2 linked regions of the Adhaeribacter radiodurans genome follow. The protein of the gene in region 2 interacts with the protein of the main gene of each other region in a pairwise test. Links are inferred from orthologs where the notes say so. Each region holds a gene or a part of one and is shown on either strand. Other genes may lie near its edges.

Region 1 (7,415 bases), 140 kb from region 2 along the record:
AATATACCCGCCGATTTAGATAGCACAGATGCCATTTTATTGGCTGGCCGGATTGCTTATGACTTATCGGTGTGGCACGAAATAGCCACCTGGTATGGCGCCTCTTATATCCCTTTTGTTACCGAACGGTATTCCAGCTTTTCTATCGAAGATGCATACTCCAACTTATTAGGGGTTACCTTGGGCATGGAAGCTCTTAAAAGCGATTTACCCTACGAGCAAGCCATAACTCAATTAATAGCCAAAACATTAAATAATTTAGAAGCTGTAGCCACTGAAGCAGATACCCATGCTGCCATGGAAAGTGTACTTAATGTTTGGTGGACACGCGATAAAAGGTTACCTAGCGGCAAAATATTGTTGGCGCGCCAGATAGAGGTTTATCCAGTTGTAAGGCCTTTGCTTCTCCCGGGTACAGCTAACGCCCTAGATGCAGCTGCTTTTGAGTTAACTGTTCCGGACCAGACACAAGCTCATAAGTCCTTATCTGACTTTTACCAGCTTACGATTAAGCCAAGCTATAAAGTGCCGCTTCACTTAATTTTTCCGGAAGAAGAAAAACATTTTGTTACCCAAACAGATTTTGCTTTACTTCTGCGCCAGATTGAAAAAGAAGAGCGGGCCCAACAACTGCAAACTAATTCACGAATCGTAAATTGGCGGTCTGGTAGTTGAAATATTTTTGTTCATATTGATTATTAATCTCAGATAAATTACTACAACAAAAGGCCCATAATACATGGGCCTTTTTCGTTTTTTACTCCTTCATATTGCTATCTTATCCAGGTGTATAAACTCAGACTGGCGGCATGCAGGGGCAGCTAAGCAAACCTTCTTGTTGTAGGTTCTGCCGTGTCAGGTGTTATCACCTGACACTTAATGACAGCATTAAAATCTACAACAACTTACAAACCCCCAATTCCTTTTCCTTTACCTTCAAAATAAATGTTTTCGGGTCGATGCGGTATTTGCGGGAGAACATTTCCACGGTGAGGCGTTCGTTGGGTTCGCAGAGTACCAGTTCCAGTTTTTTCTGGCCAGGTGATTCCTGTGCGGCTTGTTCAATATGGTCGATTTGCAGAGCATTCAGAGTACGAAGGTCGATGTCTAACCGAACACCCTGGGCTAATTTTTCGGCCACATCGCCGAGCAATTGCATGTTGGTAGGCTTCAATTCCCACTGGTCTTCTGATTTATAACGCAAGGTTACTTTGCCTTTTACAAACAAGAACATACCGTCTTTTAAATAAGGCGAGAACTTTACGTAATCTTCCCCGAACAAAGCCAGACCTAAAGTAGAATCATAATCTTCCAGGGTAAACAGCGCAAATGGATTTCCGTTTTTTCCCGTCCGGATGACAATATTACTTACAATACCGGCCACTGAAATATCGCGGTTTTTGTATTCGGCAATTCGGTCCAAAGGACAAGTGCAGTACGAGTCAATTTCTAATTTAAACTGGTCGAGCGGGTGACCGGAAATGTAAAAACCTACCACTTCTTTTTCCCGGCGCAGCATTTCGGTTTGGCTCCAAGGTGCTACTTCCGGTACTTTGGGCAAGGGAATTTGCACGGCACTACCACCGCCAAACAACGATTGTTGGGAGGAACTTTGCTCGGCCTGGTATTGGTTACCAAAACGGATAGATTTTTCGAGTAAATTCAGGTTTTCGCCGTCGGGTATTTCAATGTATTGCGCCCGGTGGTAGCGCTCAAACGAATCGAATGCTCCGGCTTGGGCTAAACTTTCAAAAGTTTTCTTGTTTACTGCCCGCAAATTGGCTCGTTTGGCAAAGTCAAAAACATCGGAGTAGGGTCCTTTTTTCTCCCGTTCTTCCAGAATAGCTTCTACCGCTGCTTCGCCAGTTCCTTTTACCGCTCCTAAACCAAAACGAATAGCGCCATCTTTGTTAACGTTAAATTTATAGATGGATTCGTTCACGTCCGGACCCAACACCGGTACTTGCTGGCGACGCGCTTCTTCGATAAAGAAAGTTACTTTCTTAATATCGTTCATGTTGTGCGTGAGAACGGCCGCCATGTACTCTGCGGGGTAATGCGCTTTTAAATAACCTGTTTGGTAAGCCACTACCGAGTAAGCCGCCGAGTGCGACCGGTTAAAGCCGTACTGGGCAAATTTCTCCATTACGTCGAATACTTCCGACGCTTTTTTCTCGGGTATTTTATGGAGTTCCTTGGCACCTTTAATAAATTTCTCTCGCTCTTTGGCCATTTTGGCCATATCTTTTTTACCCATTGCCCGGCGCAGCAAGTCGGCACCACCCAGGGAGTAGCCCGCTAAGATCTGGGCCGTTTGCATAATTTGCTCCTGGTACACCATAATGCCGTAGGAGTAATTCAGGATGGGTTCCAGCAGTTCGTGCGGGTATTCAACCGGTTCGCGGCCGTGTTTCCGGTTAATAAAGTTAGGAATGAACTGCATTGGACCGGGCCGGTAAAGCGCGTTCATGGCAATTAAATCCTCGATATTCGTTGGCTGCAAATCTTTTAAGTACATCCGCATGCCTTCGGATTCAAACTGGAAGGTACCAATGGTGTCACCGCGTTGGTAGAGCGCAAAAGTCTTTTCGTCTTCCAGAGGTATTTCATCGATATTAATATCTACGCCGTGATTGGTCTTAATCAATTCTAAAGCATCGCGAATAATGGTTAGGGTTTTGAGACCCAAAAAGTCCATTTTCAGCATGCCCGCGCTTTCAATTACCTTACCGTCGAACTGCGTTATGAGCAGGTCTGAATCTTTAGAGGTAGAAACCGGAATGTAATTGGTAATATCATCGGGAGCAATAATTACCCCTGCCGCGTGAATACCGGTATTACGGACAGAACCTTCCAATTTTTCTGCCAGTTGCACTACTTTTCCCCGGTGGTCGTTGCCCGCCCGAATGTTAGCCAGTTCCGGCGATTCTATAAATGCTTTAGCCAGGGTAGTACCCGGCGTTTCGGGCACCATTTTGGCCAGTTCATTAGCCTCAGATAAAGGCAATTCGGTAGCGCGGGCCACGTCTTTAATGCTCGATTTGGCCGCCATGGTACCAAAAGTGATAATCTGGGCTACCTGGGTTTTACCGTATTTCCCCACCACGTAGTCGATTACGCGCTGGCGGTTTTCGTCGTCGAAGTCAATATCAATATCGGGCATACTTACCCGTTCCGGATTTAAAAAACGCTCGAAAAGCAGGGAATACTTTATGGGGTCGATGTTGGTAATACCAACGCAATAGGCTACCGCCGAACCGGCGGCGGAACCCCGGCCCGGCCCAACTACTACTCCCATGGCCCGGCCTTGATTAATAAAGTCCTGCACAATTAAAAAGTAACCCGCAAATCCCATGGTTTCGATAATCTGCAGCTCATAGTTCAGGCGTTCTTCAACTTCGGGGGTAATTTCTTTGTACCGTTTCTTAGCGCCTTCAAAGGTCAAATGGCGCAAAAAAGCATCCGGTCCGGCGTGTTCCGCCGGTATCGGAAAGTTGGGTAATAGTATATCGCGCTGCAGTTTGGGCGGCGTTATTTTATCAACGATTTCGTTTGTATTGTCTACTGATTCCGGCACGTCGCGGAACAGTTGGTTCATCTGCGCCTGCGTTTTGAAGTAGAATTCGTCGTTGGGGAAACCAAAGCGGGTTTGCGGCCGGGGCTTCTGCATTTCTTCTTCAATCCGGTACAGCATCCGGCGGGCTACTTCGTCGTTGTTTAAGTTTTTGCGGAGGTTATCCAGGTGGTCGTAAGCAACCTCGCCCTTAGAAGTTAACAACCGGAAATATTTGGTGTTGAAATCACCAACCGGAATACTTTCGTCTTCGCCGGTATTCACGCAGAGCAGAATGTCGTGGGCATTCCAGTCGTTTTGCTCAATGTAGTGCGAGTCGTTGGTGCAAATTACTTTTACGTTGTATTTCTTCGCCCACTTGAGTAATACCTGGTTTACATCTTCCTGGCTCTTACCGGTGTTATCAATATTTTGCAGGCCGTGCCGCTGAATTTCGATGTAATAATCTTCGCCGAATAAATCGAGCCACCATTTCAATATTTCTTCGGCTTCTTCTTCGCTTTTCCATAAAATAGCTTGCGGTACTTCCGCCCCAATGCAGCAACTGGTGGCAATTAAGCCCTTCGAGTATTTTTGCAGAAGCTCTTTATCAATGCGTGGCCATTTACTATACAAACCTTCAATGTAGCTCATGGAGCAAAGCTTCGACAGGTTTTTGTAGCCGTCCTGGTCTTTGGCCAATAAAAGTTGATGGTAGCGGTTATCGCGTTGTTCTTTAGTAAAAACTTTCTGATGGCGGTCCTGCACCAAATAAAATTCGCAGCCCACAATGGGTTTTACGTTGTATTTATTGGCTTCGGCCACAAAGTTAAAAGCCCCAAACATATTACCGTGGTCGGTCATAGCAACGGCCTTCATACCATCGGCTTGGGCTTTCTTCATCAGGCCGCCAATGCTGGCAGCACCATCGAGCAAAGAGTATTGAGTATGGCAGTGTAAATGCGAGAATTCAGGCACGAGAAGTGAATTAGAAATTAATAATTACAAATTAGAAATGGAAGATAAGGAAAAATCAGCATCGGTTGAACTACCATTATCTCCGGTTCACAACAATAAAATTAAGCAAAAAGTAGCAGTTCCGAAAGCAAAAGTTAAGCTCATTAGGTTACTCCTTGCTTAAGATTATGGGTAAGCAGGAAAGTTAGATAAGCTAAAAATCAAAGCACCAGTTATGTTACTAAATCCGCATCCTAGTTTTAGTAAATATTTCGGCGAATCAGTTAGTGAAGAAAGCCTGACACCTGTTTCCTTTGGCAATAAATGGTTTTTTAAAGTTCTGGTGCCTACAGTGGGCACTTTCTGACGAATGGAAGCATAAACCTTCTTAAAAGAGCCCAACCTTAGTTCCGGATTTAATTTTTTACTGATTTAAAATTATTTCAGCCTATTGTTAACTTTTTCGTAAAGTTAGTTTGGTAACGAAAAACCAGATCAGGGTAAACGAATGGAAGCAACAGCAGAGAAGAAAAACAAAGTTACATTAGCCGAAATGTTTCGGGCCTTGCAGTACCGGAATTACCGGCTCTTTTTTATGGGGCAAGGTGTTTCTTTAATTGGTACCTGGATGCAGCAGGTAGCCATGAGCTGGCTGGTTTATCGACTTACTAATTCTGTTTTGTTGTTAGGTATTTTGGGTTTTGCCGGTCAGGTACCAGCATTTCTGTTAGGGCCTTTTGCCGGTGTACTTTCTGATCGATTTAATAAACACCGCATTTTAATTTTAACGCAATCTCTAGCTATGCTGCAAGCTACAATTCTAGCCGTGTTGGTGCTTACTAATGCGGTAACTATCTACTGGATTTTGGCTCTGAGTATATTCTTAGGAATTGTTAATGCTTTTGATACTCCTACCCGGCAGTCCTTCGTCATAAACCTGATTGATAAGCGGGAAGATGTTAGTAATGCCATTGCTTTAAATTCGTCGCTGTTTAATGTGGCCCGTTTAGCCGGACCTTCTATTGCAGGTTTAGTAATTGCGGCGGTAGGGGAGGGGATGTGCTTTGCACTTAATGCGCTTAGTTATATAGCCGTACTTTTTTCTCTTTTAAGTCTTCGGGTTCAGCTTAAACCTTCTACAAAAAAAGACATACGGGTATGGGAATCGTTGCGCGAAGGATTTAAATACGTAGTAGGTTTTCCACCCATTCGGGCAATTCTGCTGCAAATTGGCTTAATTAGCTTGTTTGGCATGCCTTTTAGTGTTTTAATGCCAGTATTTGCCCGCGATATTTTGCACGGTGGCGCTAACACACTCGGTTATTTAATGGGAGCTTCCGGAATTGGGGCATTAACCGGGGCTTTATACCTGGCAAAGCGTCCGTCGGTGTTAGGTTTAGGAAAAGTAATTATTACGGCTACCTTAATGCTTTCTTTTGGCTTAATTTGTTTCTCTTTTACGCGCCACATTGGGTTTGCACTTGTATTTATTACTATTACCGGTTTTGGCATGATTGTGCAAATGGCGGCAAATAATACTATTTTGCAGACTATTGTTGAAGATGATAAACGTGGCCGGGTGATGAGTTTTTATTCCATGGCATTTCTGGGAATGGCGCCATTTGGTTCGTTGCTGGCAGGTACCTTGGCCAATCGTATTGGGGTGCCCTACACGCTTTTGATCTGTGGTTGTTTGTGTAGTTTAATTGTAATTCCGTTTGCAATACAATTGCCCAAAATGCGCCGGTTAGTACGGCCAATTTACCAACAATTAGGTATTTTACCGCAGGTGGCAACCGGAGTACAAACCGCCTCTAACTTAACCATGGCTCCCGAACAGCGGTAATTAGTAGCTTTAGATAAAAGGTAATAAACTGCTCCCAACCCCACTTCATCTGAAGCATGGAGCTTTCCTTTATAATTATTAACTAACTTTTAAACCTTTTAGCTTGCAACCTATAACTTGCAACTTGTAACCTGTAACCTATAACTTGAAACCAACTACTTCCGGCTACTGGATTTTGGTTTAATAGTAAGTTTTTCACCCGGCGCCACGCTGAAATCCGATTTGTTGTTCCAATCCATAATTTCTTTAATGGTAACTCCGTATTTCCGGGAAATCTGGTACATAGATTCGCCGGCTGATACCACGTGTTGCGTAGTTACCGCATTTGCCGTAGTAGCCCGTTCGGTTACCGGTGGCATAGAAGCAACTGTTACTATTGGTTTCGTAACTACCGAAACACTTTGAACAGGAGTATCGGTAGGCGGAGTAAGCCGTAGATTTTGCCCAATAGCTAATCCTAAAGTGCTTAAATTATTCCAGGTTTGCAGTTGATTTACCGGAATATCGTAAAGCCGCGAAATACTATACAAGGTTTCACCCTTCGTAACCACGTGTTCGGTTATAGTTACGGAAACCGTGTTGGCAATAGTTCCTGACGGAGTAATATTTACTTTTTCTTTCGAATTAACTGTATCTGAAGTTTCGGAAGCAGTGGCTATAGATTCTGAATCAAGAAGAACAGAATCATTGGTTGAAGTTCCTTTCCGGTTAGGATACAAATTCTGGTTTTTAGGCTCCGTATTTTGGGCAACTTCCTCTTGAGATTCTTCACTGGCTAAAGTAGAATCTACTATCACATCGTCTTCGGAATCTGAAACTTGAGCAACATCGCTCGAAGAGGATGCCTGATTTTCTGATTCCTGAATGGAATCATTTTTGGAGGTAATTCCCGTTTCGGCTTTTGAACCTGCATTAGGTACCACGGGTGCAGTAGCTACTGGTTCAGTATCGTCGGCTTCTTCATTTACTTCGGTCAGATTTTCGTCTACTTCTACGGGTTGGGTATCTACTTTTGCTACTTTTTCCGGATCTGGTTTTACTCCGAAGATATTGGCTAAC
Region 2 (7,608 bases):
GTACCCTGCGGGTTATTACCAGAAGGCTGGAAACCATTTGCTCCAATTAATATACCGGTTGCCAGTGCCAAACCTAAAAACAAAGGTAACCTTACCTGGAAAGTAGAATTTTTAAATTTTTCGCTCATGTTCATTAAACTTTTTTGGTGCAAGCAGCTTTCCATAATGCTTGCGGGCATTAGCAATCTAATATATTAGAATAAAGGCTATTTAACTACTTTTTAGACAAATACCCTTAAAATAAAGTTGCTTCTTTAAATGGATTATCCCATTAGTACAGCTAATTTTTATTTGCGCCTAGATATTATTGAAAATTGTAGTCAACTGCTTACTAATCAATAGTTCCGGAATATTACGTTGCTGCAGTTGTCTACGTAATTTTACTTGCATTAAGTTAAGCTAAACCAAGGTAAATTTGCTTCTAGAATATTAAAAATAATTTAATTATATGTAAACGGGCCAGTAAATAAAAAGTGAAGCCATGCACCTGAAAAATTTACTTTTTTTCCTGAAACTCTGAGTTGAACCCTGGTACTTTACCGAATAAGGCGTATGTAACGTAATACTTACTGCGACCAAATAATTATTTTTACTTAAAATTTAAAACTTTACTTAGCGTGGCCAGAATTGTAGCTATTGATTACGGAAACAAACGGGTTGGATTGGCTGTAACCGATCCCTTAAAATTAATTGCAACACCTCTCGAAACGGTTCATGCAAAAGATATTTACGATTTTTTGAAAAAATACACGCAAGAGCAAGAGGTAGAAGCCTTTGTAGTAGGTATGCCCAAAAAACTAGATAATACCCCTACCGATGTAACCAGCGCCGTAATTGGTTTTGTGCGTAAACTGCAAAAAGAAATACCTGCTATTCCGGTACATACCTTAGACGAGCGCTTTACCTCCCGAATGGCATTTCAGGCTATGATTGCGGGTGGACTGAAGAAAAAAGACCGCCAAAACAAAGCTACCATAGATAAAGTAAGCGCAGCCATAATCTTGCAGTCGTACCTAGAGGCAAATCCATAAACTATCATTAAACTATCACTCAAATTGTCTAATACCCTGTTTTGGTACCAGAAACATTTATATTAAATATTTGTACCCTTTCAGTAGAACAAATTAACTAATAACGGTTTACTCTTTAGATTATCAATTTTTAATAAATTATTTTAAACCCGATAGTCTTATACCCGTTCTGGAGTTTAATACTGTAAATACAAACTATGCACGAAACTATTTTAGTTACCGGTGCTACCGGCACGGTGGGCAGCGAAGCCATTAAAGCTTTATCTACGGAAGATGTAAAAGTGCGAGCAGGTGTGCACTCCATTATAAAAGGCGACCGGTTGAAGGTATTCCCGAATGTAGACCTGGTAGAAATTGATTTTTCCCGTTCTGAATCTTTAAAAGTAGCTTTGACCGGTGTTACCCGCGTTTTCCTGATTACACCTTTAACGCATAATCAAGTAGAAATAGCCAAAAATTTTATTGATGAAGCAAAACAAGTAGGAGTAAAGCAAATAGTACGATTATCGGCTATTGGAGCGGACGCCGAACCAGGTATCCAGTTAGGCCGCTGGCACCACGAAATAGAAAAACATTTGGAAAACTCTGGTATCCCGTACGTAATCTTGCGGCCAACTTCGTTTATGCAAAACTTTATTAATTACGCAGGGGCTAGTATTTTACAAGAAAATAAAATTTATCAACCACTCGGGGAGGGCAAAGTGAGCTACATTGATGCCCATAATATTGCTGCAGTAGCGAAAGTAGTTTTAACGCAAAATGATTTTAAAAACCAGGTACTAGAGTTAACCGGTCCGGAAGCTATTTCGGTGCAGGAAGTTGCGGCTATTTTATCTGAAGTTACCGGCCGCACCATTACCTACGTAGATGTGCCCGACCAAGCCGCCCGACAGGCCATGAGCAGCATGCATGCTCCGGATTGGATGATTGATGCGATGATGGAACTTAACAATATCTCAAAATCGGGTTACGCAGCTACTGTTACGGATACGGTAGAAAAAATTACCGGACAACGAGGCCGAACATTTAAAGAATTTGCCCAGGAAAACGCCCATTTTTTTATTCCGGAACACCTTTAATAGTGTCTTATAGCCAGTATATTGTTAAGTAAAAGTAGCCGAAACAATTTATTTCGGGTTAGGTGAAGAAAACAAATCTGAGGCTTAAATTTTTAATAAAATTGCTGTTTTAATTTAATATATTGATCTATAGCAGGTTAGTGCAAGGTTAAACTTTTAGCTTTCAAGCTTACACCGGTTTTCTTATCTTTGTTTAAGGATGGAAAACTTTGTTGTATCGGCACGTAAATACCGGCCAGCTACTTTCGATAGCGTGGTGGGGCAGCACCACATTACCACTACGCTTAAAAATGCGATTAATAGTAATCACCTGGCCCAGGCATTTTTATTTTGTGGCCCCAGGGGAGTGGGTAAAACTACTTGCGCGCGTATTTTAGCGAAAACCATCAATTGCCAGAATATTACACCTACTACCGAGGCTTGTAATGTATGTGAGTCGTGCCGGAGTTTTAATAACAACGCTTCGTTTAACGTTCACGAACTCGATGCTGCTTCTAACAACTCCGTAGAAGATATCCGGAATTTAGTAGAACAAGTTCGTTATGCCCCGCAAACTGGTAAATACAAAATATATATCATCGATGAGGTGCATATGCTCTCGAACTCGGCTTTTAACGCGTTCCTGAAAACCCTGGAAGAGCCGCCTTCTTACGCTATTTTTATTTTAGCTACCACCGAACGGCACAAAATTATTCCAACTATCTTGTCGCGTTGCCAGATTTTCGATTTTAACCGAATCCGGATTGAGGATATGGTTAAGCACTTAAACAATATTGCGGCGAAAGAAGAAATTACCGCGGAAGACGATGCTTTACATTTAATTGCTCAGAAAGCAGATGGAGCCTTGCGCGACGCTCTTTCCATTTTTGACCAGATGGTGACGTTTTCCGGAAACAAGATTACCTACAAAGCAACCGTAGATAACTTGCACATTCTGGATTATGATTATTATTTTAAGTTAACGGATTATTTTCTGGCCAATAATTTATCGGGTACTTTACTTTTATTCGATGAGATTTTAAAAAACGGGTTCGATGCCCATAATTTCGTTTTAGGGATTGGGGAACACTTCCGGAGTTTACTCGTGTGTAGAGATCCGGTAACGGTGCAATTGCTGGAAGTATCGGATAATATTAAAACCAAATATGCGCAACAAGCGCAGAAAGCTTCGTTGTCGTTGTTATTGTCCGGGTTAAATATTGTGGCGGCTTGCGACCAGAACTTTAAAAATAGTAAAAATCAGCGCTTGCACGTCGAGCTTTGCCTCATGAAACTGGTACACTTGCCCTCGGCAGTTACCTTTGCGAAAGACTTCTCCTCCAACGGCGACGTCAAAAAAAAAACTAGCTTAGAATCGGATGTTAAAGTAAATACGCTTTCTGAAGCACCGGGTGTAACTTCTATGCCAGATACAAACGGTCAGAAAGCATCGACTACCTCAATTACCTCAACTGCTAATGGGGCAAGTGTTGTTCCAGTGGCTATGCCAATTAATGATAGTAATGGAAGCGTTGTGGCAGAACCAATGTCGGTTACTTCACCCACGGCAATAAATAAATTACCTCCGGTGCCAACTGTGCCGCTGCCCGCGCCTAATGTACCCGAAGATCAATACACCGAACAACAATTTATCCGGCCGGCTGCTCCCTTGCCACCTGCCAAAAAAATAGTAAAGTTACCTAGTTTAAAAGACATTAAGGCCCAGGTACAAAGTCCAGTTGTTAACCAAGAGGCGGCAGTTTTAGAAGCAGAACCAGAAAGTCTTAACCAAGGCTCTATTCAGCCAGTTAATCAATTTGAGTTTGAAATGGTATGGAAACAGCTCACCGAACAGAAAAAAGCCGAAGGGAAAATGGCGGAATACATGATTCTGAATCGGCCGGTGCAACTAACCTCTACTAATGAAATAAGGTTAGAGGTAGAAAACCACGTGCAAATTGAACAATTTAATTCTATCCGCGCCGAATTTTTAGCAGCATTGCGAAACCGGTTGCGCAATAATCGCCTTAATGTAAAAATCGAAGTAAAAACGCAGGTAGAAGGAGTAAAGCTGTATACCTCCATAGATAAATACAACTACCTCGCTGAACGGTATCCCATCTTACCTGAGATAAAAAAACGATTGGGCTTAGATACTTCTTTTTAAATTTTCAGTTCTCCGGGTAAGCTCAAAATAAGGGAGTAGAGATTACCCGAAATAGTAAATTTCATTCCTCTCAGGCTTTACTTTACAGTAAAAATTTACTTTTTTATCTGAATTCAGATCCGGCATTTCAAATTCTTTACTGGCCAAACTATAATTCCAGGTTCTGACGCAAATCAAAATTTTTTGAGAGAATTGGTGATAAAGATACAACGTAGCTTAGATGGCTTCTTCTTCCGTGTTTTTAGCTTGTTGCAGGTGGAGGGGTAAACAATAGCTTAAACTAATAATTCATCAGATCACCTCGTTATTTAACTACAAATAAAAATCCTATATTTAATCATCAGAGATTACATTCAGTTCACGCATTTATTTCCTATAATGAAGAAAATATTTTATCCCTGGCTTTTAGTCGCCGTGTTGTTGCTGCCCCAGTGTAAAACTACTAGCCGGCAAACAAGTACTCCTCCAACTGCCACTACTGACCCGACTGCCCAACCAAAAGAAAAAACTTATACCTATACCACTGCCCCCGGCGATTCTTTAAAAGCAAGAATTTATAAGCTGGATAATGGGTTAACGGTGTATTTAACCGACTACAAAGATGCCCCACGTATTCAAACGTACATTGCCGTGCGGGCCGGTAGTAAAAACGATCCGGCTACGGCTACGGGTTTAGCTCACTATTTAGAACACATGGTGTTTAAGGGAACCTCTAGATTAGGTTCTTTAGATTATGCCAAAGAAAAACCAGAACTCGATAAAATTGAACAGCTCTACGAATTGTATCGCAGTAAAAAAGATGCCGTTGAGCGGAAGAAAATTTACCATCAGATTGATAGTGTTTCTGGAGTGGCCGCTAAGTACGCTATTGCCAACGAATACGATAAAATTCTAGCTTCAATTGGCGGTAGCGGCTCTAATGCTTACACCTCGGTAGAGCAAACAGTTTATACCGGAGATATTCCAGCAAACCAACTGGAAAAATGGGCGATGGTAGAAGCCGAACGTTTCGGGGAAATGGTGCCGCGCTTGTTTCATACCGAACTGGAAGCGGTTTACGAAGAAAAAAACCGTACGCTGGATAGCGATGGCCGCAAGGTATTTACTGCTATGCTCGAAGGATTATTCCCGACGCACCAATATGGCACGCAAACTACTATTGGCACCATCGAACACCTGAAAAATCCTTCTATTACCGAGATAAAAAAGTATTTTGATGCGTATTATGTGCCCAATAATATGGCCATTGCCATGAGCGGCGACTTAGATCCCGATCAAACTATCCGGATTATTGATAAATACTTTGGTAAACTAAAATCAAAGCCACTGCCCACCTACACGTCACCCGCTGAAGCTCCCATTGCCAAACCAGTAGTAAAAGAGGTGTTAGGGCCCAATGCCGAAAGTATGATGCTGGGTTTTCGTTTTCCGGGTGTTACTACCCGCGAAGCTTTGGTGCTGGAAATGATTAGCCAGATACTCGCTAATGGCCAAGCCGGACTTATCGATTTAAATTTAAATCAAAAACAAGTTGTATTAGAAGCCTCTTCGTTCGATTATACCATGAACGATTATTCGGCGAATTTGCTGTCGGGTACTCCGCGTCAAGGGCAGACTTTAGAGCAGGTAAAAGATTTGCTTTTAAGTCAGGTTAATTTGGTAAAGCAAGGTAAGTTCGAAGATTGGTTAATTCCGGCTATTATAAATAATAATAAAATGGCCTTAATGAAATCATACGAAAGTAATGAGGCTCGGGCGGATGCTTTTGTGAGCGCCTTTGTGGCACGCCAGGATTGGAAAGATTACATCCAGCGCGATAAAGATTTTGCCGGAATTACTAAGCAGGAAGTAATGCAGGTGGCTAATAAATTCTACGGTAATAATTACGTGGTGGTTTATAAACGTATCGGCAAAGATCCAAACATGCAGAAAGTAGAAAAACCTACTATTACTCCCGTTTCCGTAAACCGCGATGCTCAATCTGACTTTTATAAACAGGTAATGGCCGGCAAAACAACGGAACTGCAACCCGTTTTTGTAGATTATAAAAAGGACATTAGCGAGGTAAAATTAAAGCAGAATATACCTCTTTATTACACCCGAAATAAGGAGAATGGCTTGTTTAACCTGTATTATATTCTGGAAACCGGCACTAATAATAATTTAAAGTTAGGATTAGCAGTTAATTACCTTAAATATTTAGGGAATGATAAATTTAGTGCGGAGGAATTACAAAAAGAATTTTACAAGTTAGGCTGCTCTTTTGATGTGTTTACTTCACAAGAACAAGTGTACGTGAGTTTATCGGGGCTAGACGCAAATTTTGAAAAAGGATTAACCTTGTTCGAAAGTGTATTACAAAATCCGAAATCCGACCAACAAGCTTTAACCGATTTAATTGCCGGAATTTTAAAAGAACGGGCTGATGCGAAGCGGAATAAAAGTACTATTCACAGTGTAGCTATGGTTAATTACGCGAAATATGGCCCTAAAAACCCGTTCACGAACATAATACCCGAAAATCAGCTCAAAAAAGTTAAGCCGCAGGAATTAGTTGATTTAATAAAAACTATACCTACTTACGAGCATCACGTGCTGTATTACGGTCCACGACTAGCCGAGAACTTAACTACAATCCTCAATACCAACCATATTGTTCCGGCAACCCTGAAGCCGGTGCCACCTTTAAAAGTATTTCAGGAGCGTGACATTGCAGAACGCCAGGTATATTGGACCGATTACAACATGGTGCAAGCCGAGTTAATTTTCCTGACCAAATCTTTTAACTTCGATGCGAAACAAGTGCCTACTATAACCTTATACAACGAGTATTTTGGTGGCAACATGGGTTCCATTGTATTTCAGGAATTACGAGAATCAAAAGCCTTGGCTTATTCAGCCAGTTCCAGGTATGCTAATGCCAGCCGAAAAGACCGCGCAAATTACATCTTGTCGTATATTGGAACCCAATCGGATAAGTTACCAGAGGCAATGGAAGGCATGCAAACTTTACTAAATGATATGCCGCAAGCAGAAGCTAATTTTGCTAATGCCAAAGAAAGTATCCGGAATAGCATTGCCACGGAGCGAATTACTAAATCCAGTATTTTATTTGATTATGAACGCGCGAAGCGCTTGGGTATTGACTACGACATCCGCCAGGATGTTTACCAAAATATAAACGCTATGACTTTTGATGATATGAAGAAATTTCAGCAGCAGTTTATTAAAGGTCAGAATCAAATGATTTTGGTTATAGGTTCTAAAGACCGGCTTAATTTTAAAGAATTAAGTAAATACGGGAAAGTAAAACAACTATCATTAAAAGAATTGTTCGGGTATTAATTTCTGA

Evidence for each region.
Region 1: the proteins of HUW48_RS06615 (region 2) and dnaE interact in binary tests that used the Escherichia coli proteins (3 or more experiments, as listed by UniProt). The link is inferred for Adhaeribacter radiodurans from one-to-one orthologs.

The regions. Positions count from the first base shown.
Region 1 is NZ_CP055153.1:1,430,770-1,438,184, forward strand. The notes cover bases 696-4,919. They hold dnaE (DNA polymerase III subunit alpha), read right to left. Parts: upstream 4,532-4,919; coding sequence 896-4,531; downstream 696-895. Other genes in these bases: HUW48_RS27210 (hypothetical protein), read left to right, coding at 4,569-4,694. In the rest of the region: HUW48_RS06130 (DUF4056 domain-containing protein), read left to right, coding at 1-675; HUW48_RS06140 (MFS transporter), read left to right, coding at 5,019-6,356; HUW48_RS06145 (LysM peptidoglycan-binding domain-containing protein), read right to left, coding at 6,512-7,415. UniProt on the Escherichia coli protein: DNA polymerase III is a complex, multichain enzyme responsible for most of the replicative synthesis in bacteria. This DNA polymerase also exhibits 3' to 5' exonuclease activity. The alpha chain is the DNA polymerase catalytic subunit.
Region 2 is NZ_CP055153.1:1,567,422-1,575,029, forward strand. The notes cover bases 1,911-4,782. They hold HUW48_RS06615 (DNA polymerase III subunit gamma/tau), read left to right. Parts: upstream 1,911-2,309; coding sequence 2,310-4,256; downstream 4,257-4,782. Other genes in these bases: HUW48_RS06610 (SDR family oxidoreductase), read left to right, coding at 1,911-2,110; HUW48_RS06620 (M16 family metallopeptidase), read left to right, coding at 4,635-4,782. Also shown: HUW48_RS06600 (S41 family peptidase), read right to left, coding at 1-179; Holliday junction resolvase RuvX, read left to right, coding at 618-1,031; more of HUW48_RS06610, read left to right, coding at 1,229-1,910; more of HUW48_RS06620, read left to right, coding at 4,783-7,601. UniProt on the Escherichia coli protein: Part of the beta sliding clamp loading complex, which hydrolyzes ATP to load the beta clamp onto primed DNA to form the DNA replication pre-initiation complex.